DNA from 2 places in the Arcticibacter sp. genome. Region 1 is predicted to be linked to the other one. Evidence: riboswitches for the same ligand, from Rfam matches in the RefSeq annotation. Region 1 holds a riboswitch; the other holds the start of a gene.
The links. A riboswitch is a leader RNA that binds a small molecule or an ion and turns the genes downstream of it on or off. The one in region 1 is predicted to bind S-adenosylmethionine.

Region 1 (7,701 bases):
TCTGCTGGAAAGTTAGTCTTCCGCTTACCGGATATAAGAAAAGGGGAGTCATATCACATGAACTCCCCTTTTCTTTTGGCTTAAAGCCTGGTGTAATGCTTTAACAGGATTCTAAAATACCGCACGCGCAATACGCTTTGTAGGCTCCGCATTGCCCATAGTGTAGAAATGCAGTACAGGTGCGCCAAACTCCACAAGCTCTTTGCATTGTTGTATCATCCATTCTATACCTACTTCTTTCACATCCTTATCGTTCGAACAGGCCGCAATGGCATCGCTCAGATCCTCGGGGATGTCAATATGGAAAATCTTCGGAAGATTGACGATCTGCTTGGGAGCCGTGATAGGCTTCAGTCCCGGAATGATGGGAACATGAATATCATTCTCGCGGCACATCTTTACAAAATCAAAGTACTTCTGATTGTCAAAGAACATCTGGGTGACAATGAAGTCGGCCCCCATATCCACTTTCTTCTTTAAAAAGCTAAAGTCGGTCTTCAGATTGGGAGATTCAAAGTGCTTCTCCGGATATCCCGCCACACCGATACAAAAATCAGTTTTGTTCGTATCGTAATGGTCATGCAGATACTTACCTTGATTGAAGTTAGCCACCTGCTCCAGCAAATCTGTCGCATAAGCATGACCTCCCGGCGTTGGGATAAAAGAAGCATCAGCCTTGCGGGCATCGCCACGCAGAACCAGCACATTGTCGATCCCTAAAAACTGCAGGTCGATCAACGCATTTTCTGTTTCCTCCTTGGTGAATCCTCCGCAGATCAGGTGCGGAACCGCATCAACCTTATACCTGTTCATGATCGAAGCGCAAATCGCTACGGTTCCGGGGCGCTTACGATATGTTACCTGTTCCAATAAGCCGGTCGGGTGCTGTTTGTAGATATAGTCTTCCCGGTGATAGGTTACGTCGATAAAAGGAGGGTTGAACTCCATCAAAGGATCTATGGCATTATAGATCTGCTGGATGCCACTTCCTTTGACAGGGGGTAAAAGCTCAAAAGAAAACAGCGTTTTGCCCGCTGCTCTCTCGATATGTTCGGTGATCTTCATCAGAATTGTTTCTTTATAGTTAGGCCGGAACACGCTATCAGCATGTCATTTCCCGGGCCATTTGTTTATCTTAATTCAGTGATTCCTAATAAGCCAGATTCGGTCCAAGCCACTTTTCAACTTGCTCAACAGGCTCATTTCTTCTCTGTGCGTAATCTTCCACCTGATCTTTGTTGATCTTGCCCAGGCCAAAGTACCGGGCTTCCGGATGCGAAAAGTAGAACCCGCTTACCGAAGATGCCGGATACATGGCAAAGCTCTCTGTCAAGTGGATTTCCGCGTTCTTCTCTGCCTCGAGCAGGTCGAATAAGGTGCGCTTCTCCGTATGGTCGGGACAAGCCGGGTAGCCGGGTGCAGGCCTGATTCCCTGATACTGTTCTTTGATCAGATCGGCGTTCGTCAGTGCTTCGTCGCTCGCATATCCCCAATACTCTCTCCTCACCAGCTCGTGCATTCTTTCTGCGAATGCTTCTGCAAGACGGTCAGCAAGTGCCTTAACCATGATGCTGTTGTAATCGTCATGCACCTTTTCAAAGCGTTCAACTAACTCGTCCGTGCCGATACCGGCAGTAACAGCGAAGCCACCGAAATAATCCTTTATTCCCGACTCCTCAGGAGCGATAAAGTCCGAGAGTGCGTAGTAAGGATCATTTTTGACCTTTTCTGCCTGCTGCCTTAATGTATGGATGGTTGCGGTATGCCCTTCTTTGAAGGTTCCGTCGCCCTTCAGGTCGAGTATAATATCGTCACCTGATGAACGTGCCGGCCAGAAACCGATCACCGCCTTGGCTTTCAATAGCTTCTCATCGATGATCTGCTTCAATAGAGTCTGCGCATCCTCAAACAGGGTTTTCGCTTCCGGACCTACATTCGGATCATTGAAGATCTTCGGATAGCTGCCCCTCAGTTCCCAGGTATGGAAGAATGGAGTCCAGTCGATATAAGGAACGAGTTCCTCTAACGGATAGTCCTCAAACGTCCTGGTGCCTGTGAAAGCGGGTGCCTGCGGTACCACGGCATCCAGATTGATCTTAAAGCGGTCAGCGCGGGCCTCTTCAATCGTTTTCAGCTTCTTGTCTGAACGTTTGTTCAGGTGAGCTTCCCTGGCTCTTGCATATTCCTCTTTGATCTTTAGAATGTACTCATCCCGGGTTTCGGCATTCATCAGGTTGCTGCAAACCGATACGCTCCTTGAAGCGTCAAGCACGTGTATGGCGCAGCCTGAGTAATTAGGTGCCACCTTTACGGCAGCATGTATTCTGGACGTGGTCGCACCACCGATCATCAATGGAATAGTGAATCCTTCACGTTCCATCTCCTTGGCGAAGTGAACCATCTCATCCAGCGAGGGGGTGATCAGGCCACTAAGGCCGATGATGTCCACGTTTTCTTCTTTTGCTTTCCGGAGGATGTCTTGAGCAGGTACCATTACACCCATATCGATCACTTCAAAGTTGTTGCAGGCCAGTACCACCCCGACAATGTTCTTGCCGATATCGTGTACGTCGCCCTTTACGGTCGCCATCAGGATCTTTCCTGCAGAGCTCGAGCTCGTATCCGCGGGGTTCTGCAGCTTCTCCTCTTCGATGAAAGGAAGAAGATAGGCAACCGCCTTCTTCATTACCCTGGCCGATTTAACCACCTGTGGAAGGAACATTTTCCCGGCCCCGAAAAGATCTCCTACGATGTTCATGCCGTCCATTAAGGGTCCTTCAATAACCTGAAGCGGCCGCTCATAGCTTAAACGCGCCTCTTCCACATCTTCATCCAGATATTCGGTGATCCCTTTCACCAGGGAGTGCGATAGTCGTTTCTCTACAGACTCTTTGCGCCACTCTTCGTCTTTCACAATCTCTTTGCCTTTAGCCTTCACCGTTTCGGCAAAGTCTACAAGTCGCTCAGTAGCGTCGTCCCGGCGGTTTAGCAGTACATCCTCTACGCGCACCAGCAGTTCCTTTGGAATCTCCTCGTACACCTCCAGCATACCAGCATTCACGATCCCCATATCCAGTCCCGCCTTAATAGCGTGGTACAGAAAAGCGGAGTGCATCGCTTCGCGGACAACGTTGTTCCCCCTGAAGGAGAACGAGATGTTGGAAACTCCGCCGCTTACCTTTGCATGCGGGAGGTTCTCTTTTATCCAGCGCGTAGCATTGATAAAGTCGACCGCATAATTATTATGTTCTTCCAGTCCGGTAGCAACCGTCAGGATGTTCGGATCGAAAATAATGTCCTGAGGAGGGAACCCAACCCCGTTCACTAAAATATCATACGAGCGCTTGCATATTTCTATGCGGCGTTCATAGTTATCTGCCTGGCCTTGTTCATCAAATGCCATCACTACTACGGCAGCGCCATAATTCATGATCTTTCTAGCGCTGGCAATAAACTTTTCTTCGCCTTCTTTAAGCGAGATCGAATTGACGATCCCCTTTCCCTGAAGGCACTTCAGTCCGTTTTCGATGACGCTCCATTTCGATGAATCGACCATGATCGGAAGCTTCGCAATATCCGGTTCAGAAGCGATCAGATTCAGGAAGCGCGTCATAGCCGCCTCCGAGTCGAGCATCCCCTCATCCATATTCACGTCGATGATCTGGGCACCACCTTCAACCTGTTGCAAGGCAACTGCCAGGGCAGCTTCATAGTTGCCACCCAGAATGAGCTTGGAGAACTTCGGCGAACCCGTGATATTGGTTCGCTCTCCGATATTAACAAACATGGTATCCGGCTTAATGGTAACCGGTTCCAGTCCGCTCAGTCGCATATAAGGCTCGACATGAGGGATTTTCCTTGGTACTACCTTCGCTGCTTTCTCCGCGATACAACCGATGTGGTCGGGCGTGGTTCCGCAGCATCCGCCAACAATATTGACGAAGCCGCTTTCAATGAAATCTTCCAGCAGGTGAGCCGTTTCGTGAGCGGTTTCATCATACGCGCCAAACTCATTCGGGAGTCCCGCATTGGGATAAGCCGACACGAAGCAAGGCGCCTTTGCAGCGAGCTCCTCAATATGCGGTCTCATCTCTTTCGCGCCCAGCGCACAGTTTAAGCCGATGCTGAGCAGGTTGGCGTGAGTAAGTGAATTCAGAAAGGCCTCTACGGTTTGTCCCGATAAAGTCCTGCCGCTGGCATCCGTGATTGTGCCGGAGATCATGATGTCGATCTTCCTGCCAATCACCTGCTCGTATTCTTTAATAGCGAAGATCGCCGCCTTGGCATTCAGCGTATCGAAGATGGTCTCTATAAGCAGTACATCCGCACCACCGTCTATCAGTCCCCTGATTTGTTCGTCATAAGCACCAACGAGATCGTCGAAGCTCACCGCCCTATAGCCCGGATCGTTTACATCCGGAGACATCGATGCAGTGCGGTTGGTAGGACCTACGGCACCAGCAACAAAGCGGGGTTTATCCGGGTTGAGCGCCGTAAACTCGGCGGCCACCTCCTTCGCAATTCTTGCGCCTTCAAAGCTAAGTTCATAGGAAAGGCTTTCCATCTGATAATCAGCCATCGAAATGCGCTGTGTACTGAAGGTATTTGTTTCAATGATATCTGCACCCGCCTTCAGGTATTCTGCGTGAATCGCTTTGATGATGTCAGGCCGGGTAAGGTTCAACAGGTCATTATTGCCCTTTACATCGCAAGGGTGATCCTTAAAACGTTCGCCTCGAAAATCATCCTCTGAAAGCGAGTAGCGCTGGATCATAGTTCCCATAGCGCCGTCAATCACGAGAATGCGTTTTTCTAATTCTTTCCTGATATTCATGTTGTATGTAGCATTAGCAGGCATGCCTGCATAAAGCTTATTTTAGAAAGATCCTTCGGATTCTGACATTAACTTATCTTTTCCCTTATTTCTTTGAATAAAATCGAGATAGAATGTAGCACCTTGTAAGCACAGGTTGCTAAGACTTCGCAGGGTCTACTCCCTCCGTCTTTCTTTATAAGCATTGCAAAAGTGCGATATAATTCAGTCAAAAGCAAATGCTTGCTGAAAGCAGGTGGAGATCCTTAATAAAGCCGTTTGGTCAGCTGATCTTCTACCCGTGCAAAAAGCTGTTGCGGATTGAGGGTTCGCCACGGAAGGTTGTCCAGAGACCCTCCGAAATTGATATAATAGTCGATATTATTCTTCTTGAACTCTTCGATCACGTGCTCGCGGAAATTGATCGCTGCAATCCAGCCATCTTCCACATCCTGAAACCATTCTTCGTAATACAGGTCGTCAGACGAATGAAAGTTCAGGATATTTTCACCCAGAAGAATAAACTTGTTGATCCCCTCCTGCATCATCATTTCAATGATCTCGCGCTTCAAGAGCATAATGTCATTGTAGATGGTATCGTTCCACTCACCGATAAATTCAATGATGGCGAAATTGTGGTCGTAGTCTACAAATAAGACCTTCAGGTAGAGAGTCTGCGATCCAAAGTAGTCCCACTGCGGATGGATGAAATAGTTGTAGATCTTCTTATCGAATTCAAACTCGCTGTACTCCGTCTGATAGAACGGCGAAAGCTCATCCTCTGCAGCAACGTAATCATCCCGCCAGCGATAAAAAGGTTCTATTTCGTGCATTTTACAGGTAGTGTTTAAATGTGCTTACTTACGGTAAGCACAGGCAAATATAAGGCCATTTCTTTTTAGCGAGACGGTAGCTGCGCTAATTTTGATTTCCCATCATTATACCACGCGCGTACTACGATGTCCTTTTAACGTCGCTTTTACTTCGAACCCAAGTCGAACTTTCTTCGGCTTTTCTCGAAGCAGGTCCGAAGCCAGTCCGAAGCAGGTCCGAAGGCAGTTCGACTTTGAAATTACGGCGGAATAACGTAAGGTGCCGGTAGGGATCTGGTAAGGCTTTCTGCAGACTCAGATGACTGCTAAGAAAAACTTAAAAAATCTTGGATTTATTTAAAAATGGGGGCACGAAAATGGTTTTCCATATGTTAATTTAGCATCGAAATAATCACACATTGTCTACGAGGAAAAATTTATTGATAGCTGCCTGTTATTCAGGTGCGCTGGTGTTAGGAATGATTCTGGGTCCTAAATTTCAGAGAGAAAATCTGAACTCCAGAAACGGCTCGTTTAAAATTTTTCAGACGGAAGGAGATGGTGGTAAAGTTGAACAGGTCCTGAATATTATCAGGGAGAATTATGTAGATCCCGTGAAGACGGACACTTTGCAGAATCTGGCTATCGATGAAATTCTCAACAATCTGGACCCCCATTCCACATATCTTCCCCCTGTAGAGGCACGTATGTTTACCGACGATATGGAGGGGAACTACAATGGAATCGGTATAGAGTACCAGCTCCTGAACGATACGCTGATTATTACACATATCAACAAAACCGGGCCTGCTGCAAAAGCGGGGCTCCAGAGCGGTGATCAGGTGATCAGGATTGAAAATCAAAATATTGCCGGCGTGCGGATAACACCAACGAAGATTGTCGGCCTCATCCGCGGGAGACAAAGTACCCTGGTGGAACTGACAGTAAGACGCTATGGTCTGCATGAGGACGTGGTTTTCAAAGTTCCACGTGAAAAAGTTACCGTCAGTAGCATTGACGTATCTTATCTGCTCCCCAATAAGGTTGGTTATATCAAGATCAGCAAGTTTGGCGCGAAGACAGATGAAGACTTCCTGGCCGAACTCAGGCGGCTGAAGAAGCAAGGGATGCAGGGTTTGATTGTGGACCTTCGCGGTAATGGCGGCGGATACCTGAATGCAGCGACGGCGCTTGCCGATCAGTTCCTGGCAGATGAGCAGCTGATCGTGTACACACAGGGGGAGCATGAACCACGCACGGATTACTTTGCTACAGATGTCGGGGATTATGAAAAAGGCAAGTTGGTGGTACTGATCGACGAAGGAACGGCCTCTGCCAGTGAGATCATTGCAGGTGCCCTCCAGGATCTGGACCGGGCAACTATCATTGGAAGGCGCTCTTTCGGCAAGGGACTGGTGCAGGAGCAGTTTAACTTTGGCGATGGCTCTGCCCTGAACCTGACTGTTGCACGCTATTTTACACCGTCAGGCCGATCTATTCAAAAGCCTTATACGAAGGGGAAAATTGAATATTTCAAGGAAATCTCGAACCGGATTAAAAACGGGGAGCTGGTGTTTGACCAAAAACACCTTACTGACAGTCTTTTTGCAACGCGGGATAAATACTTCAAAACGGTTTCGGGAAGAGTGGTGTTTGGCGGTGGTGGCGTCATGCCGGATATCTACGTCCCTATTGACACGACGGGGCATACACCCTTATACTATTCACTCAGCAGTAAAGCGGTATTAAACGAGTTTGTGTATAGTTACCTGATTAAGAAGGCCAGGCCGGCCAGTTTGAGTGAGCTTTTGGCTCATTTTAATCTCAGCAAGGCTCAGTATGATCAGCTTCAGGCATTGGCCGCGAAAAAGAAGATCACCTTTACCTTAAAGGAGTTTGATGAAGCACGTGAGGTGATTATGCTTGACATTAAGGCGCTTCTGGCGCGGTTTTATTTTGGCGAGGATGCTTACTACCGGGTCTTGAATGAGACCGACAATATGATCAGAAGGTCATTGGCTGCACTGAAGTAGCCAAACTTACTTTTTCGGAGAGGTAGAAGCCGTGTCAGGCTGC
Region 2 (7,701 bases), on a different contig from region 1:
CATCTCCTGAAGCTTTCTGCGGTTTAAGCTTCTTGATGGTAGGCCTCTTGCCTTTTGCTTTAGCCTTGACAATCTTCAGCAATTCATTATGGTACTCATCTTTGAATTGCGTGATATCAAATTTACTGCTATATTGATTGATAAGAGCAAGACCCATATCCAGCTCTTTTTTGCTTATTGTTATTTCCTGTCCTTCGGCAGGAGTAAGTTCTTCTGATGAACGGATCTCTTCAGCGAACCGGATCTTCGTAATCACAATGATCTCGCCTACAGGATGGATAACACAAAGATTTTCTGTGCTTCTCAGTACAAACCTTGCCAGACCTGCTTTTTTTGATTTTTGAAGCGATTTCAATAGGAGGGTATAGGCTTTTCGACCTTGTGTCTCGGGTTGTGTATAGTAGGATGTTTCGTAGTACATCGGACTGATATCCGAAATATCAAAGAAATTTTCGATCTCGATGATTTTTGTCTTTTCAGGACTTGCATCTTCAAAGTCCTTGTCCTCCAATATGACATAGTCGTCGTCCAGCATATAGCCTTTGACTATCTTATCATACGGCACTTCCTTTTGGGTTTTTTCGTTCACCCTGTGGTATTTGATCCTTGAGTGATCTCTGGAATCGAGCATGTCCAGATCAAGGCCACTGTTCTGCACTGCAGAAAACAGCTTAACCGGAATGTTGACCAGTCCGAATCCAATAGAACCCTTCCAAATTGACCTCATAGTTAATCTCCTCTATAAGCTTGGATCTTTCTTAAACAGTTCGAAATATCGTTTATCCAGATCAAGGAACGTCTCATTGATTTTAAGGCGAAGCTCCATCAAGAAAGACTTTAGCTCCGTGTCATAAAGTATTTCGCCCTGAAGGACGTCATCGAACGCATCAAGAGCAGCCTGGTCACCGTTTCTGCAGCTTTCCAATATACTTTGATCCGAGTTTGATGTCATAGACGCTTTTATATTCATCCAGCCACGGTGGAGGACACCCAGCGCGTCATCTTTGGCATTTGGATCATAGCCGAACTCGGACATTTTCGAAGCCATCTGATCTGCCAGGGCGCTGCGCTCGGCGCTGATCTTTTGAAACAGCATTTTAAGATCTGATGATTTAGCGTGCTCGCTGGCATCAACATAGCCTTTATGACCTTCCTGGATGATCTTATAAAGGCGTTGTAATTGTTTGCTATAGTTTTCTGAGTAAGTCATAGTCTTTAGATATACGAACTAAACGATTGACTCAGGAAATAGTTTTCAAGGCATGCCGGGAGGGAACATGCACGGAAGTCTATTTAACATAATGCTAATTATGAAACAAATAAATTTTAGAAGGAAGTTAGGGGAATTTAAAGATCCTTTACAAGCTGGAGATATTTTGATATTGCAGATCGTTTCTCTGGAGTCAGATCGAAATCAAGCTTGTTGTACAGGTAATCATGAAGATCAAAGCCTTCATAACGAGGCAGCTGCTCAAGTACCTTATCGCGATTGTCCAGACCGAGCTTTAATGCGCTGTTGAGTTCTTTAATGAATTCGTCGGCGACTGGCTTGTTAGAAGCCCAGACAGCAAATGCGAACGGCAGTCCGGTAAATTTAAGCCAATGTTCCCCTAAATCATAGGAAAAAGGAAAACTATTTATGTGAGGAAAAGTCCGGTCTCCAATCTCCACAAAGGCATCTGCGTCTCCTTCAGTGACAAACGTTGGCGACAGCTTCCAATAGTTTTTTACAAGCACTCGTGCGAGATTATTGGATGTACGAGATTGCGGATCAAGTCGGATGGTGCTGACTTCGTGAATGGGCTTTTCGCTAAAAATGAATACCGAATTTACAGCACCGACGGAACCAATACAATAGTCGCCCAGGATGTGATAATCAGGAACATTTAGCAAAGCTGCTACCGGTACGAGACCGATATCTGCCTTATTATCAATGAGCTTTTGTGCACAATCTGAAGGTATGTCGTAGGTTAAATCTATTTTATTTATTAACCCTGAGTGTTCAATGCCGTATGCGAATGGTTTGCTATTTGTATATGAAACTGCCGAAATTCTTAATCTACTCACTTTATCGTTAAATGGTCTGTGTTATTAAATTCAATGATTGAAAACGCTGTTCCGTCGTACTCCAATTTGTAAAGTGTGGTGTTTGAATGAGGAAATTGGTCCATTTCGGAAAGAGGCTTGTTAAGCAGAACGCATAACAATATTCTCATAGCACGACCGTGCATGCATACCAGGATATTCCTGGCGTTTTCGTTTTCAAGTATATGCTCGAAAGCCTCCAGTTGCCGGGTTTTAACCTCTTCAGGACTCTCCCCTTCTTCAAACTTTTCAGTGACCTGCCCTGCTACCCAGCTTCCAAGCATATCAGTAAAGGCTTGCTTTACAGCCTCGCTGCTCTCCACACCTTCGTATACCCCCCAGCCTATCTCATCAAGCCCAGCAAGCTGTGTCCAGGCAATATTCTTATCTATGAACCGCTGTACAGTCTGATGCGTCCTTTTAAGCGTTGAAGTGTATATATGATCGAATGGTACGTTTTCGTAGTAGTTATAGAAGGCCTCAGCCTGAAAGCGGCCGAGGTCATTCAGATCGGTATTCATCCCTTTGCCTTGTACAACGCCTCTGAAATTGAGGTCAGTTTCTCCATGCCGGATGATATAGATGGTTTTGTTCATTTCTTAGATTTCTGCCCCTGTTGAATTCAATACAGGTAGCTTGTAGAATTGAGGTTTAGCCTCTTCTTCATCAAATATGTGATCCTTAAAGTCGGTTATTACATTATACAGCGTATCTCTCTCAATCGGATGGCGACCAGCATCCTTGATAAGTTGTACCAGTTCCTTAGTAGACATCGCAGGATTCTGTTCTTCAGCGCCTGCCATAGAATAGATCTTGGTTGTATCATCCAGTGTTCCATCGATGTCGTCAACCCCGAAATTCAGGGAAAGCTGCGCTGTACTGCGGCTTATCATGGCCCAGTAAGCTTTTATATGGTCGAAGTTGTCCAAATAAATCCGGGAGATGGCGTAATTCCGGAGATCTTCTATCACAGATACTTCGTCCACAGCCGACATTTGATTGTCTTTATTTCTGAATTTCAATGGAATGAAAGTCTGGAAACCTCCTGTACGATCCTGTAATTGCCTAAGCTGTTCCATATGATCAACCCTGTGCCAGAACTTCTCAATATGTCCATATAACATAGTAGCATTTGAACGCTGACCCAGTTTGTGCCACTCTTCGTGGATCTGCAGCCATTGCTCGCCCGTACATTTATCTTTTGCTATCTGATCGCGGATTTCCGGATGGAATATCTCTGCGCCTCCACCAGGCATAGACTCAAGTCCGGCTTCTTTCATCATACGCATTCCTGTTGCATAGTCGAGTTTTGCCTTTTTGAAAATATAGTGGTATTCGACAGGTGTCAGGGCCTTGACGTGTAACTCCGGACGGTGCTTTTTAATGTTGCTGAAGAGGTCCGAATAGAACCGCATATCGTACTGTGGAAGAACACCGCCTACGATGTGTACCTCAGTAACGGGTTGATCATCGTACTTTTTAACGATGTTCATCATCTCGTCCATTGTAAGTTCCCATCCCTCCGAACGCTCCTTAATTAAACGCGAGTAAGAACAAAACTTGCAATCATAGACGCAGAGATTTGTTGGTTCAATATGAAAATTTCTGTTAAAGTAGGTTTTATGACCATGTAGTTTTTCCCTTACATGGTTTGCTAATATGCCCAGGTATCCCAATTCACCCTTTTCAAAAAGGATTACCCCTTCGTCAAAGGAGATACGTTCGCCGGCTTCAACCTTTTCTGCAATCCTTTTGAGTTCAGGATCTATTGACGAATCACTTAAGATTACATTCAATGCATGTTGACTGGTATCCATCATTTCCAAAAATACAATAAAGCAGGTATTTACTCAATCATTTTCTTGTAAGAATGAATAAGTAGCTGAATATGAATTTGCATATTTGCGGGGCAGAACTATCATATACGCAGCGCCTAAGGCGCTTTTCAACGTAGCTTGGCCTGCATCAGTGCTCCTCTTATACATACTAATATGAAAATTGAGACGATAGCGATACACGAAGGAAATAAAACAGACTCTTCAGACAGAGCAGTTATTCAGCCTATTACCCTATCTACCACATTCGAAAGGGGTTTGGACGGAAGCTATCCGGGCGGACACGTGTACACGCGTGCCAGTAACCCGAACCGTTCATCTTTAGAGAATGTAGTTGCCAGGCTTGAGGGAGGCGCGGATGCAGCTGCATTTTCATCAGGGAATGCCGCAGGATCTGCTGTATTCCAGTCACTTGAGCCCGGATGTCACGTGATCGCACCGGAAGATATGTATCACGGACTGCGGAACTTACTCAAACAGGTTTATGCAGGAATATTGGAGTTCGATTTCGTTGATATGAGCGATATTGCGGGCGTCCGTTCACTGATTAAAAGCAATACCAGATTGATCTGGATAGAGACACCTTCTAACCCGCTTTTGAAGATAAGCGACATTCGCGAAATTTGTAAGATTGCCCAGGCGCACGATATTCTCGTTTGCTGCGATAACACGTTCGCCACGCCGGTATTCCAGCGTCCGCTTGACCTGGGAGCAAACATCGTAATGCATTCCTCAACAAAGTATATGGGCGGGCACAGCGATGTTTTGGGAGGCGTACTTATTACCAAAGAAGTGGACCCTTTCTGGCAGAAAGTCCGTGACGTTCAGTCGCTCTCTGGGGCGGTCCCCTCTCCTTTCGACTGCTATATGACCGTGCGTGGTATCAAGACGCTTCCGTACAGAATGCGAGGCCATGCAGAGAATGCAAAGAAAATTGCCGCTTTTCTAAACACTCACCAAGCCGTTGAGGCGGTCTTCTACCCGGGTTTGACCGATCATAAAATGCATGAGGTGGCAGCTGCGCAAATGAGCGACTTTGGCGGAATGATGTCATTTACTATTAAGGGGACGGGAGCTCAGGCGCTCGAAGTAGCGGGCAACCTGCAGGTTTTTACCCAGGCCACCAGCCTTGGAGGTGTAGAAAGCCTTGTTGAGCACCGTGCATCTGTAGAAGGGCCTGGTACTAAGACTCCGGAAAATCTGCTCAGGATTTCCGTAGGACTGGAAAACGTGGATGATCTCATAGACGATCTGAATCAGGCGCTCTCCGGGTTGTAACATATATTTCTATATTCTTTTGGAAAATATGAAAGTCATCGATTATATTTGACAGCAATTGATAGTAATATCAATCTATCAACACCTCTATAAAGGTTTTGATTTATAAAGAAGCGGTGAGAGATCAGGCTCCGTGACCCGCTGACAACCTTCCTAAAAGGAAAAGGTGCCAAATCCTGTTCCGGCTGTATAGGCGGAAAAATATAAATTAATACACCATGAACAAAGAAAAAATTCATCAGTATCCCCTAGCGGGTTTAGAGGGTTCGCCTCTTTCTACAGGTTTTAAGTCAGACGTTAGGTCTCTCGTGCTTATTACCAGTCCATGCTCTTGCTTCTAAGTTCTTCTTTAACTGCCTCCGGCTTCTTAAAAACCGCTGCGGCATTATCTTGTCTAATATCCACATCATAAATAAACCCTCACTATGTCACTAAACAATTTAAAATTTGAAACGCTACAGGTACATGCGGGTCAGGAAGTTGATCCAACAACCGGATCAAGAGCTGTTCCGTTATATCAAACATCATCATACGTTTTCAAAAGCTCAGAGCACGGAGCAAATTTGTTTGCGCTGAAGGAATTCGGTAATATCTATACCAGAATTATGAACCCCACTACGGATGTTTTCGAAAAGAGAATAGCCGCTTTAGAAGGTGGAATCGCAGCTCTCGCAGTAGGCTCTGGTCAGGCTGCACAGTTCATAGCACTTAACAATATACTTGAAGCCGGTGATAACTTCGTCGCCTCATCTTTCCTTTACGGAGGGACATATAATCAGTTCAAAGTTTCTTTCAAACGTCTGGGTATAGAAGCCCGCTTTGCGAATGGGGACGATCCTTCAAGTTTCGAACAGCATATCGATGATAAAACAAAGGCGATTTACCTGGAAACCATAGGTAATCCAAGCTTCAGTGTTCCTGACTTTGAAAAGTTCGCACAATTAGCTCAGAAGTATGATCTGCCGCTTATCGTCGATAATACTTTCGCAGCCGGAGGATATCTTTTCAGACCATTGGAGCATGGAGCGCACATCGTCGTGGAATCTGCAACCAAGTGGATCGGCGGTCACGGAACCAGTATTGGTGGAGTGATTGTTGACGGAGGAACCTACAACTGGGGAAATGGAAAATTCAAATCTTTTACCGAGCCTTCAGAAGGATACCATGGTATGGTCTTCAATGATGTTTTTGGCTTAGGCGGACCGTTCGGTAACATCCAGTTTATTATCAGAGCACGCGTAGAAGGCTTACGGGATTTTGGAGCGGCATTGTCGCCTTTCAACTCCTTCATGTTTATCCAGGGACTCGAAACATTGTCGCTGCGCGTACAGCGCCATGTTGACAACGCTTTGGAGCTCGCCCGTTGGCTGGAACAACACCCTCAGGTAAAGAATGTCAACTATCCGGGACTGGAAAGCAACCGTTATCACGCAAACGCTAAGAAATACCTGCGCAACGGTTTTGGGGCTGTATTATCATTCGAGTTAAATGGGGAGAAAGAGAATGCAGTAAAATTTGTTGATGCACTGCAGCTTACCAGTCACCTGGCAAACGTTGGCGATGCGAAAACACTCATTATACAGCCTTCAGCAACAACTCACCAGCAGCTAAACGAGAGCGATCAGCTTCTTGCAGGCGTTAAGCCAGCCGAGTTGCGCGTATCTGTCGGAATTGAACACATCGATGATATTAAGGCAGACTTCGAACAGGCTTTTGCCAAAATATCAATATAGCGCTAAGAGCTAGATTTCAAAAAGTCCCGGTTCCGGCCGGGACGTGCTTATAAGTGAATGAACATAAAAAAATACACATACACGGGTACATTTAAGTTAGAGAACGGTTCTGAATTGGCAGAACTTGAGATCGCTTATCAGACCTTCGGTACGCTCAATGAAAGAAAGGATAACGTTGTTTGGGTATGTCACGCATTGACTGCTAATGCCGACGTATTTGACTGGTGGAAAGGTTTGTTTGGCGAAAATGAGCTCTTCAATCCACGGGAACATTTCATTGTATGTGCGAATATACTCGGGTCAAACTACGGTACAACGAATCCGCTTTCGATAAACCCTGCTACCGGTGAACCCTGGTACCTGACTTTCCCTCAATTTAACACCCGCGATCTTGTAAGTGTACAGAAGATACTGGCGGATTATCTTGAAATTACCACAATAGACATCCTGATAGGCGGTTCATTAGGAGGTCAGCAAAGTCTGGAGTGGGCACTACTTGAACCAAACCGGATTAACAGACTGATCCTGATGGCTACGAACGCCAAACACTCCCCCTGGGGCATCGCATTTAATGAAAGTCAGAGACTGGCGCTGTCGGCAGATCCGACATTTTACTCGAACACTCCGGATGGTGGCATTAAGGGACTGAAGGCAGCCCGTAGTATTGCCCTCCTATCCTACAGGCATTACGATACATACGCCATCTCCCAGCAGGAGATCTCCAATGACAAGACCGATGACTTCAAAGCTTCATCTTATCAGAACTATCA

Region 2: another riboswitch for S-adenosylmethionine. It lies ahead of ACO1NU_RS03855 (O-acetylhomoserine aminocarboxypropyltransferase/cysteine synthase family protein); the one in region 1 lies ahead of metH (methionine synthase).

Annotation. Positions count from the first base shown of each region.
Region 1 is NZ_JBMQOB010000022.1:193,473-201,173, reverse strand. Features, by position in the region: gene thrC (threonine synthase) at 1-16, shown strand, start outside; gene metF (methylenetetrahydrofolate reductase [NAD(P)H]) at 112-1,065, opposite strand; gene metH (methionine synthase) at 1,151-4,834, opposite strand; SAM riboswitch class I at 4,905-5,018, opposite strand; gene ACO1NU_RS16115 (hypothetical protein) at 5,080-5,646, opposite strand; gene ACO1NU_RS16110 (S41 family peptidase) at 6,066-7,658, shown strand; gene ACO1NU_RS16105 (hypothetical protein) at 7,665-7,701, opposite strand, start outside.
Region 2 is NZ_JBMQOB010000007.1:246,151-253,851, reverse strand. Features, by position in the region: gene ku (non-homologous end joining protein Ku) at 1-727, opposite strand, end outside; gene ACO1NU_RS03880 (ferritin-like domain-containing protein) at 740-1,210, opposite strand; gene ACO1NU_RS03875 (menaquinone biosynthetic enzyme MqnA/MqnD family protein) at 1,348-2,067, opposite strand; gene ACO1NU_RS03870 (histidine phosphatase family protein) at 2,064-2,681, opposite strand; gene mqnE (aminofutalosine synthase MqnE) at 2,685-3,902, opposite strand; gene ACO1NU_RS03860 (trans-sulfuration enzyme family protein) at 4,077-5,198, shown strand; SAM riboswitch class I at 5,299-5,408, shown strand; gene ACO1NU_RS03855 (O-acetylhomoserine aminocarboxypropyltransferase/cysteine synthase family protein) at 5,624-6,931, shown strand; gene ACO1NU_RS03850 (homoserine O-acetyltransferase family protein) at 6,989-7,701, shown strand, end outside.